DNA from 3 places in the Thioalkalivibrio sp. AKL10 genome. Region 3 is predicted to be linked to each of the others. Evidence: predicted binding sites of a transcription regulator. Region 3 holds the regulator's gene; each other region holds the start of a gene.
What was found. The regulator FliA, encoded in region 3, starts transcription of late flagellar genes. The targets are predictions, from matches to a motif close to GCTAAAGTTNNNNNNNNNNCNGCCGATA.
Positions count from the first base shown of each region.

Region 1: a site for FliA is predicted at 3,489-3,516, ahead of G333_RS0112480 (putative motility protein). Genes of this name have one in related genera too.
Region 2: a site for FliA is predicted at 2,089-2,116, ahead of flgM (flagellar biosynthesis anti-sigma factor FlgM). Genes of this name have one in related genera too.

Region 1 covers NZ_KB907145.1:299,855-304,797, reverse strand. The annotation lists gene G333_RS0112500 (6-carboxytetrahydropterin synthase) at 1-145, opposite strand, end outside; gene G333_RS0112495 (zinc-binding alcohol dehydrogenase) at 185-1,195, opposite strand; gene G333_RS0112490 (CDP-alcohol phosphatidyltransferase family protein) at 1,332-2,111, shown strand; gene G333_RS0112485 (YceI family protein) at 2,104-2,742, shown strand; gene G333_RS0112480 (putative motility protein) at 3,211-3,423, opposite strand; gene G333_RS0112475 (class I SAM-dependent methyltransferase) at 3,658-4,287, opposite strand; gene G333_RS0112470 (uracil-xanthine permease family protein) at 4,625-4,943, shown strand, end outside.
Region 2 covers NZ_KB907143.1:279,403-284,345, reverse strand. The annotation lists gene G333_RS0107145 (chemotaxis protein CheV) at 1-813, opposite strand, end outside; gene flgA (flagellar basal body P-ring formation chaperone FlgA) at 1,336-2,013, shown strand; gene flgM (flagellar biosynthesis anti-sigma factor FlgM) at 2,153-2,467, shown strand; gene G333_RS0107130 (flagella synthesis protein FlgN) at 2,483-2,968, shown strand; gene G333_RS0107125 (flagellar brake protein) at 3,051-3,767, shown strand; tRNA gene G333_RS0107120 (tRNA-Pro) at 3,851-3,927, opposite strand; gene G333_RS0107115 (MerR family transcriptional regulator) at 4,181-4,537, opposite strand; gene G333_RS0107110 (integration host factor subunit alpha) at 4,521-4,820, opposite strand; gene pheT (phenylalanine--tRNA ligase subunit beta) at 4,824-4,943, opposite strand, start outside.
Region 3 covers NZ_KB907143.1:605,627-610,569, reverse strand. The annotation lists gene flhF (flagellar biosynthesis protein FlhF) at 1-789, shown strand, start outside; gene G333_RS0108685 (MinD/ParA family protein) at 776-1,600, shown strand; gene G333_RS0108680 (RNA polymerase sigma factor FliA) at 1,597-2,364, shown strand; gene cheY (chemotaxis response regulator CheY) at 2,406-2,786, shown strand; gene G333_RS0108670 (protein phosphatase CheZ) at 2,882-3,658, shown strand; gene G333_RS0108665 (chemotaxis protein CheA) at 3,703-4,943, shown strand, end outside.

The sequences.
Region 1 (4,943 bases), on a different contig from region 3:
CCAGCCCGTCGGCATCCAGTGCCTTGCGGCGGAAGGTGACGTCGACCACGTAGGTCGCGCCGTGGAGCTTCTGGGCCGGGCCGAAGGTCTCGCCGGCAAAGCTGTGGGCGATCATGAAATGATCACGGACGTTCAGGCTGTACATCGGGCAGTTCCCCGCAGGTCGAATTGAACGGAAAAGGGGTCAGTAACGAATCCGGTGGCAGAGCGTGCGTTCGGCCTCGGGCCCGGAGACACGCTGCATTGCCGTCGGCAGGTCGGCGAACGCATCCTCGCCACTGATCAGGGCATCCAGCACCGGATCGGTCAGCAGCGACAGCGCCAGCGCCAGGCGGCGGCGATAGTCCCAGCGCGCCGCGCGCTCCGGCGGGATGCGTCCGACCTGCGAGCTGCGCAACGTCAGCCGCCGCGAGTGAAAGGCCTCGCCCAGCGGCGCCGGCACCGGCTGATCGCCGTACCAGCTCACCTCCACCACCCGGGCCTCGACCCCGGCGAGCGCCAGCGCCTGCTCCAGCCCGGCCGGGTTGCCGCTGGCATGCACGACCCCGTCCAGACCCTGCAGGTCCGGATTTGCTTGCGCCGCGTCCGGGGTGCAAAGGCTCAACCCCAGCCGGGCCGCCACAGCCTCGCGCTGGGGGTTGGGGTCGATCAACGTCACCTCGGTGCCGGGGATCGCGCGCAGCAGCCAGGCCACCAGCAGCCCGACCACCCCCGCCCCGATCACGGCGATGCGATCCCCCGGACCGGAGTGCGCATCCCAGACCGCGTTGATCGCCGTCTCCATGTTGGCCGCCAGCACCGCGCGCTCCGCGGGCACCGCATCCGGGATCGGGACCACCGCGTCCGCGGGAACGACGTAGGCGCTCTGGTGCGGATACAGACAGAACACCCGCTGCCCCAGCGGTGCATCCCCTTCGTCCCCCGCCTCGACCATTCCGACGCTGATGTATCCGTACTTGACCGGCCAGGGGAACTCGCCCGCCTGGAACGGCGCGCGCATCGCCTGATGCTGGCTCGCGGGGACCCGGCCATGAAAGACCAGCGCCTCGGTCCCGCGACTGATCGCGGAAAACTGCGTGCGCACCCGCACCTCCCCCGACACCGGCTCCGCCAATGCCTCCGGGCGCAGTTCGCCCGTGCCGGGACCGACGACCCAGAAGGCCTGTTCGGGAGCCGGCGTGTTCACCGGAAGCACTGCAAGGTCAGGATGCAAGGCGGCGTCATCATCCGCGCAGTGTGGGCGAAGCGTATTCCAAGCGGCAACTCCCGGCGCGCGGCGTGGTCGCAAGGCAAGGCCCCGGAGACCTCCAACGGAGGGCTACAATCCCCACATGGAATCATCCACCGCCAAACGTCGCTCCGCGGCACGGATACGGACCGGTCTCCGCGTCTGGGCGGCCGACGGGCTCGTCGCCGGCCTGCTGGGCCTGGTCGTCACGGCGGCGCTGATGCTGCACGCCGAACTGGGACCGCACGCAATCCTCGGCTTTGTCGTGCTCTGGTTCATGCTCGGCGCCCTGCTCGCCACCACCACCCCCCCGGACGGACTGGCCCGGGACGGGCGTGGCCCCGGCCCGGCCAACCGGGTCACGCTGCTGCGCGCCGCCCTGACCGCACCCCTGGGGGCCCTGGTATTCGCCCCCCCTGCCACGGGTGACCCATTGCTGGCCCTCTGGGTGATTGCGCTGGCGGGTCTGGCCCTGCTGCTGGACGGGCTCGACGGGGCCGTCGCGCGGCGCACCGACAGCGCCACCGCATTCGGGGCCCGCTTCGACATGGAACTGGACGCAGCGATGATCCTGGCTTTGTCCGTGCTCGCCTGGCAGATGACCGCAGTCGGCCCCTGGGTGATCCTGATCGGGCTGATGCGCTATGCCTTCGTGCTGGCCGCCCGCCCCTGGCCCTGGCTGGCCGGGGCGCTGCCACCCAGCCGCCGCCGCCAGACCGTCTGCGTGCTGCAGACCGTAGTCCTGCTGTTGATACTGATCCCCGGCCTGCCCGCCAGCGCCGCGATCACGATTGCCCTGACCGGCCTGCTGGCCCTCGGCCTGTCCTTTGCCGTGGATATCCACTGGCTCTACCGCCACCGACCGGAGGTGTGTCATGACTGACGCCCGCAACCACCGCTTTTCCAGCCGCCTGCGCTCCGCGCTCCTGACCTGCCTGCTGACCGCAACCTTCGCCCTGCCCGCTGCAGCCCTGGCCGATGCCGACCGCTGGGTCATCGACCCCGACCACTTCGCAGTCGGTTTCCTGGTCGATCACGCCGGCTACGCCAAGGTCATGGGCATGTTCCTGGAGGCCGAGGGCGAGTTCACCTTCGACCCGGACTCGGGCGAGCTGGAGGGCGGCTTCTTCGTCATCAAGACCGACAGCGTGTTCACCAACCACGCCGAACGCGACGACCACCTGCGCAACGAGGACTTCCTGCACGTCGAGGAATACCCGGAGATGCGCTTCACCGCCACGCGCTACCAGCCCACCGGCGAGAACACCGGGCGCCTGAGTGGCGGCCTGGAGCTGCTGGGCGAGACCCGCACCATCCATCTCGACGTGACCATCAACAAGGTCGGGCGCTACCCGTTCCCGCTGGGTGGCCTGTTCGGCCGCCCGTACGTGCTGGGGGCGTCGATGCGTGGCAGCTTCGATCGTTCCGATTTCGGCATGACCTACGGCCTGACCCGCGACATCGTTGGCGACGAGGTCGAACTGATGATCGAGTTCGAGGCGCAGCGGCAGTAACGGACGGCCGCCTGAATGGGTTCATCACGAAGCACTCAAAGAGACGACGGAAACACCGGGGCGTGTAACCACAGAGGGCACCCAGGGCACGGTGCAGGGCAGGCTCCCGGCCTGCCGCGCAGGGCGCGACGGCTCTGGATGGAAGACCGCGTGATCGCGGGGTACGGGGGCATCCGGACACAGCGGCTCCGACACCCGGGACCAAAATACTTCCGCGTCATCCCGGCCGTAGCGCAGCGGAGAGCCGGGATCTCCACACGCCGTTCTAGCCCCAACGTACGGGTCACTCATACCGTGGAGATCCCGGATAACCGCTGCGCGGTTTCCGGGAGGACGATGTAGGAGGCGCCTGGAGACCCGGGCCCGCACGGGCCTTGAGCCTGGCTGACGCTCGTTGCTAATCAGGAAACGAAAAGGCCCCGGGCAGTAACGCGCCGGGGCCTTGCAGGGCGAAAGGACTGGGGGGCGTCAGGCGGTCGTGTTGATGTTGGTGCCCACGTTTGCCGGCAGACCCTGTGTGGCGGCCTGCATCTCGCCAATGTCGGGTAGTGCCTCCAGCATCGACTGAGCGGCCATCTCCTGCGACTCCATCGCCTTCTTCTGCAGGGCCACATCTTTCTGCATGGCCAGCTGCTGCTGGCTTTGCTGGGTGGCCATTGCGGCAATCGCGCTTGCGTCCATCCTGGTACTCCCGGAATCTGAATGTACAGGCCCACCAGCGCTCAGGACGACGGGCCTTCCCCCGGTGACGGCCGCATCCCGCAAGACTTGAGCCTCCATGCACGATTTTTTCGCACGCGGGAGGATTTTCAACGCACAACTGCACGAACGACGATCAGCACCGGAACTCTCGTCGCCGATGCTTCCCCTTCTTCGCGCCAGCGTGCCCTTCGTGGTGAACAAGGCCCTCGACCTTCAGTCAGTCTTCCCGGCGTTGCGTCCGGCAGGATCTTCGGGCGCTCTGCAGACCCGCGCGGCAAAGCGCCGCATCACGCCACGGGCCACGCGATCCTCGGGTTCGATGCAGAACCCGGCCTGCTCCACCGCGGCCTCGGTATCGCGATTGGGATGGCAACCGCCGGTGACGCAGGTCCAGGCCGGCTGCACCCGGTCCTGGGCCCGTCCCAGCAGCGGGCGGGTGTGGCGCACATGCTCCAGCATGCGCAACGCGCCGCCGTCCGCCAGCACCCGGCGCACCTCGCCCAGGGCCCGCGGCGGGTCCTGGACGCTGCAGAAAACCAGGCCGGAGACCACGCTATCGAACACCCCATCCGCAAATGGCAGCGCCTCGGCCTTCGCCACCACCAGCGGGACCGCCGGCGCACGGCGTCGCGCCCTCCGCAGCGCGGCCAGGTCCGGATCCATGCCGATCACTTGCGTCGGATCCGCGTACAGCGGCAGATCGCGCCCGGTCCCGCACCCGACCTCCAGCACCCGGCCTTCGGCGCCCTCGACCAGGCGCCGTCGCCAGCGGCGCAGCCCCAGAAGATCGGCACCGGCCATCAGGCCGTCATACAGCCAGGGGATCTGTTCAAGACCGCGCATCGCGACTCCGTGGTGCCAGGGGGGAGAAAATGTGACGCATGCCACATTCTTGCGGCGGGTGGCAGGAACCTGTTTCCACAGTCCCTGTCCACTTATACAAGATGCGGAAATCATCGGCTCGTGGCAACGGCAGCCGATGACCCGCCGTTCAGATCACAACCCTCCATCACACGGGTGTCTGAACGATCTTGGGCCCGGCCATTGCGCCGGGTCTTTTTTTGTCTGGTTGCCCGTCCCCAACGACTCGCGGGCAACGCCCAACCAAAACCTCCTGGGCTCCCGACACCACGTGGCTGTTATGATTGCGCGCTTTCGCCAACCGCGCCCAGGGGGCACCGTGGCCGAAGCTTCCCAGTCGAAGATCATCTATGAGGTGGACGATCACCCGCCTCCGGTCAAATGCACAATCAGTGCGCTGCAGAGCCTGTTGTTGGTCGCACCGACCATCATCATCGCCCCCCTGATCCTGGCCCGCGCCATCGGTCTCGATCTGGCCGCGACCCAGTGGACCGTATTCGCCGCCCTCATCGGCAGCGCGCTTGCCACACTGATTCAGGTCCGCCGCGTCGGCCCGATCGGATCGGGCTACCTGATCTTCATGGGGACCTCGACCGCCTACCTGGCCGTGGGCATCGAGGCCGCCCTGGTCGGCGGCA
Region 2 (4,943 bases), 330 kb from region 3:
ACTCAGTGAGGAGTGCAGCAGCACCCGCAAATTCTGCAGCGCGGGATTGTCCCGGATGCGCGCGGTCAGGGTGTAGCCATCCATGCGTGGCATCTCGATATCCGAGATCACCAGTTCGACCTGGTCGCCTACCGGCCCTTCCGCGGCCTTCTGCTCAAGGAAGTCCAGTGCTTCCTGGCCATCCTTGAAGACATCGTATTCGAAACCGAGTCCCTTGATCGCCCCCTCGATCTGCTTGCGCGCCACCACCGAGTCATCGACGATCACGACCTTGCGCCCGCTGGCCTCGCGGGCGTTCTCGCGGATGGATGGCGAGACCTCGCTGGGCAGCGGATTGACGATGGAGAGCACCCGTTCGACATCGATAATCTCGACCAGCTTGTTGTCGATCTCCGTGACGGCCACCAGGAAGGATTCGCGCCCGGTTCCGCGCGGGGGCGACTTCACGTCCTGCCAGTTCACGTTGACGATGCGGTCCACCGCCGACACCCAGAAGCCCTGCACCGAACGATTGAACTCGGTGACCACCACCTTCTGCTCCCCGTTGTCGACCGCCCCGACGGCGCCACGCAGGCCCATCGCTCGCGTCAGGTCAATGATCGGCACGGTACCGCCACGCAACGTCGCCACTCCGCGTACCACGCTCATGGAGCCGGGAATCTGACGCAGCGGCGGCGACGGAATCACCTCGCGGACCTTGAAGACATTGATCCCGAAGGTCTGCGACCCACCCAGATGGAACAGCAGCAGCTCCATGCGGTTCTGCCCCACCAACTGGGTTCGCTGATTCACATCGTCAATGAATTGACTCATCGTGCCGCTCTCCTTGCCCCGATTGCTCTTAGCACCGGACAGGCCTCAAAGGCCAAGTGTGCACCGCGCAACCCCGGCCTGTCATTTGCATTTGCGTGCATGCGCCTTCTGACGCCGCCTCATGGCCATAACGGCCGCCTCCGACGGGCCTTGAATGCGCGCGCGGCGCGGGGTGCCCATTCATTGGCACGACATCTGCATGTTTTTGCGCACTGAAACCGCACGCGACTCGCTCGACATCGACGCAAGATCCGTCAAACCCGAGCCATTCGCGCACAGTCCGACGCCCGCACCGAACTGGCTGCGCAGGACAGGACCAAACAGGACCGCAACATGAACCAGCGCCGACCCATTTCAGAATTTTCTTCCGCTGCCAGGAAGACGCTGATCCGTTCGCTCGTTCGCGTTGGGGCCTCATTCGTTCCAGGAAAAGGCGGGCCCTCCGGTGCCTCGCCAGCGAGCGTGATCGACTCGAGCGCAAACGTGCGAGCCATTCCGCGTCTCCTTGCCGGAGTCGCCCTCTTGTTCACCCTGGTACTGCTGTCTACCAGCGTCCGGGCCGAAGTCCACCCGGTTGACGACATCCGCCACGCCGCCGAGCAGTTCCTGATTCAGGAACTGGGCGTTACCGATACCGAGAAGGATGTTTCCATCGAGATTGGCCAGCTCGACAAGCGTCTGCGCCTCGTCCCCTGTACGGACGGCCTGGAAGCGCGTTTCCCACCCGGCGGGCGGCGTGACGGCAACACCGCTGTCCATATCCAGTGTGCCGGCCCGGTGACCTGGCAGTTATACGTGCCGGCGACGGTCGAACGTTACGCCGAAGTGCTGGTTGCGAACCGTACCCTGCCGCGCCAGCACACCCTCTCGGCGGGCGACCTGCGTTTCCAGCGAATCGAGACCTCGCGCCATGCCGGCAGTTATCATGAGGAAAAGAATGCCCTGATCGGCCAGCAGACCCGGCGCAGCATCCGCCCGGGTCAGATCATCGGAACCCAGCACGTGAGCCCGCGCGAGATCATCAGTCGCGGCCAACGGGTTACCATCCTGGCAGAGAACGGCTCAATCGCCATCCGCATGCAGGGCGAAGCGCTGGAGAACGGGACGCTGGGCGAACGAATCCGCGTCAAGAACGCATCCTCCGGGCGCGTCGTCGAAGGCGAAATCCAGGCCTCCGGCCACATCCGGGTAGCGCTTTGAGGCCTCGCCCCACCATGCACGCCAACGATCTTCGAGGCGGACTGTGAAGCCCGTTACACTTTTCCGCCCCCGAGGCCTACAGTTTCAGCAACGCTGGCCGTAAACAATTGCAGCACAGTTACAACGACAGGAAGGCATCATGGATATCAAGGGCCTCAATACGAACAGCCTGCGCCCCGACAGCCAGAACCCCGGGGTAAAGGGTCGCGACGAGTCCGGCAACACGGCAAGCCGTGCCCCGGCCTCCGGTAACGCATCGACGGCAAACAATGATTCGGTCACGCTCACCGGGGCCGCCCAGGCAATGAATGCCGCGGCCGGCGCGGGCGACACCGCCCCCTTCGACGCCGCCCGCGTTGCCGAACTGCGCGAGGCAATCTCCAGCGGCAACTATCCAGTGGACAACCAGCAGCTGGCCGATCGCATGATCGACCTCGAAAGCCTGCTGCGCTAACCCGGTCTATCGCCCATGAATGCCGACGCGCACCATAAACTGCAACGCTCGCTCGAGACCTCAATCCGGCTGGCTCATCAGCTGGAAGAGAGTCTGCTAAAGGAGACGCGCGCGGTCGAAGCGCGCCAACCCGATACGCTGCAGGACGTGGTGACCGGCAAGCAGACCCTGCTGCATGAACTGGAAACCGAGACCCGCAACCAGCAAGGCCTGGTCGAGGCCGCCGGCGAGGCCTTCAGCCCCGAGGGCATCGCGCGCCTGTTCTCGAAGATGGACGATGGCGTCGTACTGAACGACCTTTGGCAAGCCCTGCGCCAGTCCATCGAACGCTGCGACACTCTGAATCAGGGCAATGCGCGCCTGATCGACCGTGATCGCCAGCGCGTGGAACTCTCCATGCAGATCCTCCGCGGCGAGGAAACCGGCCCCGCGGCCACCTACGACCCGTATGGCCGCGCCCGGCCCGGAAACCGCGGCGGACGCCAGATCACCCAGGCCTGAGAGGCCGGTGCTGGTGGAGGCTGGCTTTTCGCGGCATCCACCAGTACCTTGCGTCCTCACACTTTCCTAACACTTCGGACGCATGGACGACACCGACTATACCGTCGACAAGCCGGACCGGATTGCCGGCATCCTCAAGGACCTCGACCACAAGCTCACCGTCGTGAGCGTTCGCGTGGATACCGACGGCCCCCTGTACACCTCGGCCCTGGTCCGTCTGGACCCAGCCGCCAAGGAACTCTTTCTCGACGAGCTGACCCCGCCTCGGGCGCACCAGCAGGTTCAGGCCGGCATGGACTTGCGCGTATTCGCCGCGCTGCGCGGGGTTGCAGTACGATTCGGCACGCATGTAACACGCATCGAGCAGGAGCAAAAAGGCGCGCTCTACGTCTGCACCTATCCGGAGACTTTGCACTACCTGCAACGCCGCGAAACGTTCCGCGTGCACATCCCGATGGCCCAGCGGCCTCAGATCGAACTCCATGCGAAGGCCTGGAAGGATCCCGTGATTGGCGAGGTTGCCGACCTCTCTGCCCAGGGCATGTGCATCGAGTTGTCCACCACCCTTCTGGATGCGCTTGAGGACCAGGCGAACCTGGCCTTCGAGAACCTCTTGCTCCCCGATGTCAGTGAACGCCTTTCCGGGGACCTGCGGCTAGCCAACCGTCGCCGCAGCACGCGTGATGGCTTCGAGTTTGCGGGCTTCGAGATCGTCGGAATGACCCAGTGGATGGAACGCCAGACCAACATCGCCCTGCTCCATTACCAGCGCGAGGCGCGCCGCCGCTCGATGGATTGAGCCTGAGCCCAGGCGACGCCGCCACCTGCAACTCCGAACACAAAAAAGGCCGCTTGAAGCGGCCTTTTTTGATCGTTCCCGTTTGGTCGGGACGGCAGGATTTGAACCTGCGACCCTCTGCACCCCATGCAGATGCGCTACCAGACTGCGCCACGCCCCGAAGCCGCGAACTATATCCGATTCCCCGCCTTCACGAAAGCATCGGCCACCCCATTGCTGCGAGATCCGTGCGGACCATTCGTGTCACGTACACCGAGAATGGCGCATTGATGCGATTCGCTTCGCTCGTCGCATCCTACGCGGGTTCCCGCCTGCGTTACCGTAAATCCGATTCAGCTCTGTAGGATGCGACGAGCGAAGCGAATCGCATCAACACGACGTCCCGAAAGCCACCCAACCCCTGGGTCCGGGCCTCAGGCGCGCAGAACGCGCAGAACCGACTCGAGCTCGGAGATGGTGTCCTGGATAATCTGCTGGGCCTGCTGGCGATCGCCCTTGGCCTCGTCGCCGGAGAGCTTCTGACGGGCACCATTGATGGTGTAGCCCTCTTCGTACAGCAAAGCGCGAATCTGACGGATCAGGATCACGTCCTGACGCTGGTAGTAGCGACGGTTGCCGCGCCGCTTGACCGGCTCCAGCATCGGGAATTCCTGCTCCCAGTACCGCAGCACATGCGGCTTGACCTGGCACAGCTCCGCGACTTCGCCGATGGTGAAGTAGCGCTTGCCCGGGATGGCGGGCAGTTCCTGGTGGTTACTCGCCTCCAGCATAGCTCTCTACCCGCTCGCGCAGTTTCTGTCCCGGCCGGAAGGTCACCACACGACGCGCGGAGACCGGAATCTCTTCGCCCGTCTTGGGATTGCGCCCTGGCCGCTGGTTCTTGTCGCGCAGGATGAAATTCCCGAACCCGGAAAGCTTCACGCCCTCGCCGGTCTCCAGCGACTGCCGCATCTCCTCGAAGAACATCTCGACGAATTCCTTGGCCTCGCGCTTGTTGAGACCCAGTTCCTCGTTTAGCGCGGCGGCGAGATCCGCCTTGGTTACAGCTGCCATCGGCTATTGTCTCAAGGTTGCGTTGAACCGGGCCTGGAGATGCTGCACCACCGCATCGGTGACGCCAGCCACGTCCTGTTCGCCTAGGGTGCGATCAAAAGCCCGTAAAATCAAGCCCAAAGC
Region 3 (4,943 bases):
ATTGCCACGCATCGCCCGGCGATCCTGGACGAGGGCGGGCTGCTGGCGATGGTGGGGCCGACCGGTGTCGGAAAGACCACCACGCTGGCACGGATCGCGTTGCGCCAGATCCGTCGGATGGGACCGGATTCGGTTACGCTGGTGACCCTGGACAGCCAGCGCATCGGTGCCACACGGCAGCTGCAAGCCTTTGCACAGATGGCGGGGATCTCGGTGCGCGTGCTGCAGAATGCGCGCGAACTGCGCGATCTGGCGCGGCGCGTGGACGATGGCCACCTGATCCTGGTGGATACCGCCGGGCAGGCGCCGCGCGCGGTGGAGGAGGAGTCGCTGTTCGCGCATCTGCCGCCGGATATCCGTGCCGAGAGCTGGTTGGTTGTGTCGGCCACGACCCAGGGCAGTACCTTGCGGCGGGTGCTGGACGCGTTTCGCAAGGCGGATCCCTCGGCGCTGGTGCTGACCAAACTGGACGAGGCAGAACAGCTGGGCGAGGTCCTGTCGGTCCTGCTGGACCAGCACCTGGGGCTTGGGTTTGTAAGCGATGGCCAGCGCATCGCCGAGGATTTTCACCGGGTCGATACGGGGTATCTGACCCGCCTGGCACTGGACGACGATGCCGAGGGTGCGCAGGCGGGTGGCAATGCCCGCGAGACCTGGGCCGCCGAACGGCTGGCCGAAATGGAAGCGCCGCGACGCTCGCGCTCGCCGCTGCGCCCGGCGCAGGGGGCCGAGCCGGCCACACTGGAACTGATTCAGCCGGTTGGAAAGGGGCGTTATGCCACGCACTAACAAGCCGTTGAAGGTCATTGCGGTCGCCTCGGGCAAGGGCGGCGTGGGCAAGACCAACGTGTCGGTCAATCTGGCGGTCGGCCTGGCCCGGTTGGGCCGCGAGGTGATGCTGTTCGATGCGGATCTGGGCCTGGCCAACGTGGACCTGTTGCTCGGGATGCGCCCGGAGCGCACCCTGCACGACCTGGTGACCGGCGCCGTGGACAGCCTGGACGATGTCCTGGTTCAGGGGCCGGACGGGGTGAAGGTGGTCCCGTCGGCCTCCGGTATCGCGGCGATGGCGAATCTTACGCCGGCCGAGCACGCGGGGCTGATCCATGCCTTCAGCGCCTACCGCAAGCCGCTGGATGTCCTGATCGTGGACACTGCTGCAGGCCTGCAGGAGTCGGTGACTTCGTTCTGCCGGGCGGTACAGGAGACCCTTGTGGTGGTCTGCGACGAGCCGGCTTCGATTACCGATGCCTATGCCCTGATCAAGGTGCTGCATCGTGACCACGGGCTGCGGCGTTTCCGCATGGTCACCAACATGGTCAGCGGACGCGAGGGTGCGGAGCGGCTGATGCAGAAACTCAATACCGTCTGTGGCAATTACCTGCCGGAGGTGGTCCTGGATCTGGCCGGCTATATCCCGATGGACGAACATCTGCGCAAGTCCGTGCAGAAAAGGGCACCGGTGGTTCAGCAGTATCCCGGCAGTCCGGCCGGCAAGGCGTTTGCCGAACTGGCACGCACGGTGGACCGCTGGCCGGTTGGTGGGGGTGACCACGGGGGCGTCGGGTTCTTCGTGGAACGAATGCTGCAGAGTGCATGATGACGACGCGTAATCGACTTTCCGGCTACCAGGCGACGTCCACCGCGACCGGTGGACACGAGAAGTTGATTGCCGATCACGTTGAACTGGTGCATCGCATCGCGCACCACCTGATGGCCCGTCTGCCGGCCTCGGTCCAGGTCGATGATCTGATCCAGGCCGGCATGATCGGCCTTCTGGAGGCGGCGCGGCAGTTCGAGGGCGGGCAGGGGGCGACCTTTGCCACCTACGCCGGAATCCGCATCCGCGGTGCGATGATCGACGAATTGCGTCGCAGTGACTGGACGCCGCGTTCGGTGCACCGCAACAGCCGGCGTATTGCCGCCGCGATCCAGAGTGTCGAGGCCCGTGAGGGGCGTGCGGCGCGTGGGAGCGAAGTGGCGGCCGAGCTGGACGTGGCGATCGATGACTATTACGACATGCTCAAGGACCATGCCGGGGCCCATCTGTTTGCGCTGGACGATCTGGGTGGCGGGGATGACGGGGCCGATCGTGTGATCGAGGGGCAGGAAGTCTCTCCGTCGCGTAGCCTTGAGGCTGGCGAGTTTCGCGAGGAGTTGGCCGAGGCCCTTGGGGATCTGCCTGAACGCGAACGCCTGGTGCTGTCGCTGTATTACACCGAAGAACTGAATCTGCGCGAGATCGGGGCTGTTCTGGGCGTGACCGAGTCGCGCGTGAGCCAGATTCGCAGCCAGGCGGTCATCCGGCTGCGCGCGCGCATGGGGTCGTGGCTCGAAGACGGCACGGCTTTGCAGTTATTCTAAAACTCACCTTACGAATCCCGGAGTGACGTGTGGACAAGGGAATGAAAATTCTCATCGTGGACGATTTTTCCACGATGCGGCGCATTATCAAGAACCTCTTGCGCGATCTTGGCTTCAATAATACGCAGGAAGCCGACGACGGCAGCACCGCGCTGCCGATGCTGCAAAATGGTGATTTCGACTTCCTGATTACCGACTGGAACATGCCCAATATGCCGGGCATCGACCTGCTGAAGGCCGTCCGGGCGGATGCCAACCTGAAGTCGATGCCGGTGCTGATGGTGACGGCCGAGGCCAAGCGCGACCAGATCGTGGAGGCTGCGGAGGCAGGTGTGAACGGTTACGTGGTCAAGCCGTTTACCGCCGAAACGCTGAAGGAAAAGATCGACAAGATCTTCGAACGTATTGAAGCACAGGGCTAAGCATCGCTCAGTGATGAATACGGACGACGTCCGTCTCGCTTGCGCGGGTGGACGTGACCCGGCTCCTTCGGCGCCGTACCAGCAAGAGGCTCCTCATGACTGAACAGGAACACCCCCCACGCGACGGCCAGCTCGAGCTGGCCCGGCAACTGGTGCAGACGCTCGAGGCGGGCGACGACGCGGCGGCACGCGCGCTGGTGCAGGATCTAGCGCGTCCTTACGACCGCGAGCTCTTCGACGAACTGGGCAAGCTGACGCGCGACCTTCACGAGGCCTTGCAAAGCTTCCGTGGCGACTCGCGCCTGGTAGAGCTGACCCAGGCGGAGATCCCGGATGCGAAGGAACGCCTGAACTACGTGGTCACCATGACCGAGCAGGCCGCGCACGCCACGATGGGCGCCATCGAATCGAGCCTGCCGATCGCCGAGTCGTTCAGCCAGCAGGCGGCCGACTTGACCGCCAAATGGACGCGCTTTCGCAACCGGCAGCTCTCGGTGGACGAATTCCGCGATTTCGCGCGTGAGCTGGACAGCTTCTTCGGGCAGGCGGGCGAGGACGCCGAGGAATTGCGGCGGCTGCTCTCCGAGGTGTTGATGGCACAAAGTTATCAGGACATTACCGGCCAGGTGATTCGCCGCGTGATCCAGCTGGTGACCGACCTCGAAGAGAACCTCGTTACCCTGATTCGGCTCTCCAGCGGGCGCATGGAGCAGGTCGAAGCGGCCGAAGCGTCCCTGGAGCGTGGCGAAGAAGACCGCGAGGCGGACCGCAAGGGCCACGGCCCCAGTGTGCCCAAGACTCAAGATTCCAGCGCAGATGTCGTTCAAGGACAGGACGAGGTGGACGATCTGCTATCAAGCCTGGGCTTCTAGCAGTGCCCCCCATACGACTGGCGCCACGGGACCGGAGAGACTGAATGGCCATCGACCCCAATGACGAAATCCTTCAGGACTTCCTGATCGAGGCCGGGGAACTGCTGGAGGGGCTCAACGAGCAACTCATCGACCTGGAACAGAATCCGGACGATCGGGATCTGTTGAATGCGGTCTTTCGAAGCTTCCACACCATCAAGGGGGGCGCCGGGTTCTTGAGCCTGGATCCGCTGGTGACGGTGTGTCATCACGCCGAGGACGTCTTCAATCTGCTGCGCAACGGCGAACGCCGGGCCGATAGCCATCTGATGGACACCATGCTCCGCGTGCTGGACTCCCTGAACGTCATGTTCGGGGATCTGCGCTCCGGCGTGGACCCGACCCCCGCCGATGCCGCAGTGGTCGAGGACCTGCGGCGCATGGCAAAAAACGAAGACGTGGCCGGAGATACCGCCACGGCGCCGCCCGCGCCTGAACCGGAGCCCGTCCCCGAGCCACAGGCCTCGGCCCCCGGCGACGCCATGGTGGGCGGCGGGGAGGAGATCACGGACGACGAGTTCGAGGCCCTGCTGGATACGTTGCATGGTGACGGTGCCCCGGCACCCATGGACGCGGCTGTGTCGGGCGGCGCCGGGGCCAGCGAAGACTCGGGCGGTGATCTGATCAGCGACGACGAGTTCGAGAATTTGTTGGACGAGTTGCAGGCCAAGGGCGGGGGTCCGGCATCGCCCGAACCGGCTGCGGACGCCCCTGCGGATCCACTGCCGACCGAGCCCGCGGCCGCGGCGCCCGAGCCGGAAAAAGCAGTAACGCCGGAGCCGGCTGCCGCCGGTGGGCAGGGCGGTGGTGGTGCCCGCGCCGGCGGGGCCGAGGCCGGGGGGCGCCCGGCTCCACAGGGCGAGACCTCCGTGCGTGTGGATACCGAGCGGCTGGACGAGATCATGAACCTGGTGGGCGAGCTGGTTCTGGTGCGAAACCGGCTGAGCATGCTGCGTTCGCAGCATGTCGACGACGAACTGGGCAAGGCGATCAGTTCGCTGGCACTGGTGACCTCCGACCTGCAGACCTCGGTGATGAAGACCCGCATGCAGCCGGTGAAGAAGGTCTTCAATCGCTTCCCTCGAGTGATCCGCGATCTGTCGCGGAATCTGGGCAAGGAGATCGAACTGGAGATCTTCGGCGAGGAAACCGACCTCGACAAGAATCTGGTCGAGGCCCTGTCCGATCCGCTGGTGCATCTGGTGCGGAATGCTGTGGACCATGGCATCGAGACGCCCGATGTGCG